2 regions of the Saccharobesus litoralis genome follow, and region 1 is predicted to be linked to the other one. Evidence: predicted binding sites of a transcription regulator. Region 1 holds the regulator's gene; the other holds the start of a gene.

Region 1 (3,218 bases):
GCCTGTATCGTTGCCCCAAGCGTTACGCTCGTAAGTCACTACTGCGGCAATTTGTTTTTTAGTTAATTGCTTACCAAATGCCTGCATAGCCGTTCCACCGACCCCATTAACCACAACGTTAATATGAGTATTAATATCCCCTGTCACTACACCTGTCCCCACTAACCCAGGGAATACACCTGGTAATCCTGCACCATTGGGCTGATGGCAGGCTGCGCAATTAGCCAGATAAACCTTTTTCCCTTCCGCCATTAGCTCATCCATAGACATATTCATGGCCAACAAACGTTGCTCTTCCTCTTTGGCTTTGCGGCGTTGCTCAACTTGCATATCCACCCAAGCTTGATAATCGCTTGGTGATTTAGCGATAACCACAACAGGCATAAACCCATGGTCTTTACCGCAAAGTTCAGCGCATTTACCGCGGTAAATTCCAGGTACATCAACCTTTGTCCAAGCTTCGTTGATAAAACCGGGATTAGCGTCTTTTTTCACTGCGAAGTCTGGCACCCACCATGAGTGGATAACGTCATCAGACGTCATTAAAAAACGAACTTTCTTACCCGTTGGGATAACTAATGGTCGATCTACCTCAAGTAAGTAGTTTTCCCCTTTATCCCACTTACCCGTGATCTGTTCTGTAGGTGTTGCAAGCACACTGTAAAAATCAATATCATTTTCCATGTACTTGTAATGCCATTTCCATTGAGAGCCTGTCACCAAAATACTGACATCAGGTTCAGACGTGTCCTCCATTGCAATTAACGTCTGCGTAGCCGGTATTGCCATGACAATTAAGATGATAAACGGCACTACGGTCCATGCTATTTCTACTTTTACACTTTCGTGGAAATTAGCCGCCTTATGACCGCGTGATTTACGATGAAAAATCATCGCCCAAAACATTAAACCAAACACTACAACACCAATTGCCGTGCATATGTAGAAAATTCGCATGTGTAAGTCATACACATCTGCGCTAATAGAGGTAACGCCTCGCGTCATGTTTAATGGCATAGGTGCCGATTCTGGAGATGCAGCTAACACAGCTCCCGTACAGCAAATAAAAGCGAGTAGAGATAAAATAACCTTTTTCACCAAGCAACTCCCCTTGTTGGCAATCGCGCTCTAGCTCTAATGGTTTATGGCTAGTTCGCACCTTTTTATTGTGACAAGCTCAGTATCTAGTAATAAATAAACTGGGTGGCTGATTCTTTTTTAGTCAGCCGACAAATAAAAATTAGACAGTAATTTGATATACGTCCAATAAACTTACATTTTTTTAACAAGGTTATTGAATTAAAAGAGGTTTTAAGAAAGGCAAACAAGAGCTAAAAGCCGCTAAAAACGTAGGTTTTCGCTACTTATCTGAACAAATATCTAGCAGTTGGATTTTTTTACTATAAGAAGCTTAGAAATAGATATTAAAAATGAAAAGAGATAATAGGCCACTGATGCCAATATAGAAAATGGTAACTCAATTGCCTAAAGCAGCAATTTAGCCAAGCACTGAAGGGAAACTAACAAGCCATGCGTAAGATACGCACGGCTATATAGTCTTCTCGCTCAGGTCTTATGGTTCATTGTCAGCGCTTACTCACCCCAATCACATAGTAGAGCATATGCTCATGGGGGCTCGAAGCTTGCCTACATGGATGTAGGTAAGGAGCGAGAGCACGGATGCGGTAGCTTTGACGGCTTCCCCTAAAACCTGATCACTTTGACTATAACATCAACAAACAGGTTTTATTACATCCAAGTCGTGTTGCGAATAACACCAACGGCAATCCCTTCTATTTCAAAAGGTGTTGAGGCTAAATCCACTTTAATAGGCGCAAACTCTTGGTTTTCAGCATGAAGTAAAATTTCACCACCATTCTTCTCAAAACGCTTCACCGTGACATCCTCTTCCACTCGAGCCACCACAACCTGACCATTACGCACCGATTGCGTTTTATGCACAGCCAATAAATCGCCATCCATAATACCAATATCTTTCATGCTTTCGCCTTCAACCCGCAATAAATAGTCAGCATTTGGCTTAAATAAGTTGGGATCCACTTGATAGCGGCTTTCTACATGCTCTGTCGCCAAAATAGGTGAACCCGCAGCCACTTTACCCACTAAAGGCAAACCTTCATTTTCACTTTCATCATTAGCAGCGCCAATTAGACGAATACCACGACTCGTGCCCGGCATTATTTCTATAGCGCCTTTACGTGCTAACGCTTTTAAATGTTCTTCCGCTGCATTAGGTGATTTAAAGCCTAATGTTTTAGCTATTTCAGCTCGTGTTGGCGGCATACCAGTTTCTGAAATATTATCTTTAATTAGTTGCAGGATCTCTGCTTGACGAGGAGTAAGTGGCTTCATTTTAGTGGATCCGTAATGGCTGCTTACCTGTTAGTATATACAGGCTGTACAAATACGCAAACATTCAATAAAAAATTATTGTTGATCTGTCGGGTTCAGTTTATTTCTGAAAAAATCCAGGGCACATAAACTTTTACAAATTTACCGCGTAGCCAAAAAGACTAAATAGGTCAAAACTTGAATAAATAAGCTCTTTTGAGGGTTTTAGCTATATATTTAGATACCAAAAATCATTTTGGCAGAATTTGATTTACTAAAAGTAATGAACATTAAGTCATTTCTAAAGTTGGTAATAGTTCAGAATTTACCTCTTTAATCCGATAACAAGCTGTTATAAAGAGTTCAGCACTGCTCATGACTCTAGTTCAATAATTAACCTGAGCTCTGGTTAAGCCAGCATTAAATTGTTGCTATTTAATAGCTCCAGTTCCTCTGCTGTTAAATCTAATGATGGCTTCTCTTATTTTAAACTATATGCGATTAAACCGCCAAGCAAATTCAGCATAAAGCCATGTGCGCTGCGGTGTCTGGAGTGCTCAATGTACGAAATGTTTTTCAATTGGTCATTCACTGTTTCTATTATGAACCGCTTTTTAAGTATGGCTCTATCCCATAATGAGATGAATTTTTTCTTCATGTTTTTACGGATTGTTGTTATCAATTCAACTCCCTTTTCAAGCAACTCTCCCGATAGCGCTTTGCTAATATAACCTTTGTCACCATAAAGTTTACCAAATAGTGACTCTGTCATTTCAGGGACTGGTTTGCGATCATCTATGTTCCCCTCTGTTAGTTTCAATGAAACTATTTCACCGAAGTGATTGATAACTAAGTGTAACTTAAAA
Region 2 (3,218 bases), 400 kb from region 1:
AATTCCGCAAAGTAACGTGCCTGCTCAATACTTCGGTCGATTAACAATTGATAACCTTTTCGGCCCAAAATATTCATACTGGCGAAGACCAACATGGCCATACCAGGACGCGAACCTTCTAACGTATGGCTACCTAAATCTTTTGAACCTTTTCTTAGTACATATTCTGCGTGGTGCTCGATATGTCCTGCCAAGGAAGGATCTTTAAACAAAACAATGCCCGCACCCATAGGCACGTACATTTGTTTATGGGCATCAATAGTCACAGAATCAGCCAACTCAATGCCAGCCAGTAAGGAAGCGTATTTATGCGAAAACAGGGTGGAACCACCCCAAGCCGCGTCGACATGAAAATGACACCCAACTTCACTCGCGACTGCAGCCATCTCAGCCAGTGGATCAATATTACCGGTTTCTGTGGTACCGGCAACCCCAACCATAGCTAAAATGGCAATACCATTATCACGCAACTGTTTTGCTGTGCTGCGTAACTTATCAATATCGACACGGTTATTAGCATCGGTTGGAATTGCAATGACATCTTCACGGCCAATGCCGAGTAAATCGGCTGACTTAGCCAATGAATAATGACCGCGCTCCGACACTAAAACTGCAGCGCCCTTATAGCCATAATGCAATAAGGCTTTGTATAAACCACTTTGGGCAACACCTTTAAAATTGCCACTTGGCTTAAACAAGTTATTACGAGCAACCCATAACGCAGTTACATTCGCTATTGTTCCACCCGAGCAGAATGCGCCCAGTGAAAACTGTTCAGAGTGCATATATTCTTGATAAAAACTCGATGCACCGCCATAAACTAAATTGTGCATCATACCCAGTACTTGACGCTCTAACGGCGTAAACGCCTTTGAGGTTTCAATTTTGACTAGGTTTTGATTGAGAGCAATCATAATTTTTGACATTGGTAACATAAAATAGGGCAACGCCGATGTCATATGTCCAATAAAGCTAGGAGAAGAGGTGTGAACGGATTGAGCTACCAATTTATCTAACAAAAAACTGGTGTGATCAGAAACAAACTGCGGTTCTTCAGGTAATTGTGCATCAGAGAAATCTTTTTCAATTTCACTCAGTTTGTGCTCTTTAGCCACTAAATGCTCTGAAAGAAAGCCATTTAAATTTTGCGAAATTTCCTGCTCTATACGCCCCAATGTAGAATCAGGCGCCTCTGGCACGGTAAAAATACGCAGCAAGGACTCTTCATTCGCTGTTGCTTGCTTGTTGGTTTCTGCTCTCACCTGACTCAAATTACTCACACTGCTTTGATGCGCCAACTTTAATCCGTTTTTAATCACTTGTCTGCTTATAATCAGTATTTTTATGTCATTAAAAATAAATAAATGGACTGCAAATATACTTATTTGATTAAAGTCTAAACCACAACTTACGTTTTGCGCATTTAATCGGCTAAATTAGACTAAAACAAATTCTTAAATTAGATTTGCAATATAAATCTGCATGATATACTGTACATAAAAACAGTTACATATTGGGTGAGTTATGGGTGTAAGAGCTTTATGGCAATGCGACAGAGACGGCAAAATGTTTACCAGTAAAAAAGAAGCAGACGCTTACGATAAAATGCTAGAACTGGCCGAGGTTATTTCTGAAGTCATTGAACAGCAAGTTGAAGGCTTGTCTGAATCACAAGTTGAAAATATTGGTCGCTTAATTGCGGAAAATAAAGAATCGTTCAGTAACGCGTTTAAAGGTAAAGTTGACGAGTTACAGCAAGTTGGCAAAAGTGTTAATGCTGACGAGACTGAAGATTCAAACGTCACCCCGATTAACGCAACAAATTAGCTTTCTTTCCAATAACAAACAGCGAGACGGTCTATATTAACCTCTCGCCTTTTGTTGTTATGGCATATGACACTAGAGCTTAAATTGGCTAGTGGCTTCCATTAAGTCGTCTGAAGCTTGATGCAATTGATGCGACACTTCTTCCAGTGAACTAAATGTGCCTTGAATTTGCTGTTCGGTTTCCGACATTGTATTAATAATATCAACCACATGGTTGGCAACTACACTTTGCTCTTCTGTCGCAGTGGCAATTTGGTTATTCATCATTGAAATATTTTCCACACTGCCTTTAATTTGTTCAAGTGCCGAACCGGTTTTAATCGCAAACTCTTCGTTGCTTGACGACAAGGTTTCCGCTTGCCCCATCATTGTCACACTTTCACTTGCTGCATTGCGCAGCTTATCTAACAAATCACGGATCTCTGTGGTGGCATCACCTGTGCGCGATGCTAATGTTCTTACTTCATCAGCAACCACAGCGAAACCTCGGCCTTGCTCACCGGCGCGAGCCGCCTCAATTGCCGCATTAAGTGCCAATAAATTGGTTTGTTCCGCAATAGCGTTAATCACATCAAGGATCGAACTTACACTATCTGTATCCTGTGCTAATCTGTGGATCGACTTGGATGTAGTGTCTATTTGCTCATTGAGTTTTTTCGAGTTTTCTATTGTGGCTTCCACCACAGTTAAGCCATTATTCGCTTCCACCTCAGCTTCATTAGCCGCTGAGTTAGCCAGCCCTGCTGACTCACTAATCCCTTCAATCGATTGATTAAGCTCAGTCATAGATTGTTGAGTTTGCGCAGCGTTTGCAGCTTGTTGCGAAGTCAAAGTGCGAGCTTGTTCCGTATTAGAAATTAAGCGGGTAGACGTATCAAGCAAGGGGTGAGAAACGCCCATCACATCAGAAATAGATTGGCTTAATGTATCAATAAATCGATTAAAGTTAGTGGCTAACTGCCCTAACTCATCTTTATTCCTAACTTGTAATCGATGGCTTAGCTCACCTTTACCACTGGCTAATTCAGCAAGAGAATCACGCAATTCTGATACAGTTGTACTAATAGAACGGGCTACATAAATGGCAATTAAAGCCACTATAACAATCATTACTACGCCAAAGAAAATTGTCGATTGCAGCGCATTTTCACCACTACTTCTGGCTTGCTCAATCGTCTCTTTAAGTAATTGGTCTATCGATTGTTTATATTGTTTTAAACCTTCTTGGGTTTTTTCTAACGTTTCAGATTTAGTACGGGTTTTAGCTGGCAATGCGGAAAAGTCTATAGTTTCAGCTAGCATACCATCAACAATCTCTAACGATTGTGTTTGGTAATCTGTTACTAGGCTAAGATGTTTACGAATTACGGCAGCATTCTTACTGTCGAGGC

Evidence for each region. The regulator LexA, encoded in region 1, represses DNA repair genes until DNA is damaged. The targets are predictions, from matches to a motif close to TACTGTATNNNNATACAGTA.
Region 2: the regulator LexA is predicted to act here: its motif matches at 1,489-1,508, upstream of C2869_RS11240 (YebG family protein).

The regions. Positions count from the first base shown of each region.
Region 1 is NZ_CP026604.1:2,752,376-2,755,593, reverse strand. Features, by position in the region: gene coxB (cytochrome c oxidase subunit II) at 1-1,098, opposite strand, end outside; gene lexA (transcriptional repressor LexA) at 1,750-2,373, opposite strand; partial or broken gene C2869_RS09690 (IS982 family transposase) at 2,762-3,218, opposite strand, start outside.
Region 2 is NZ_CP026604.1:3,147,512-3,150,729, reverse strand. Features, by position in the region: gene panP (pyridoxal-dependent aspartate 1-decarboxylase PanP) at 1-1,262, opposite strand, end outside; gene C2869_RS11240 (YebG family protein) at 1,525-1,827, shown strand; gene C2869_RS11235 (methyl-accepting chemotaxis protein) at 1,900-3,218, opposite strand, start outside.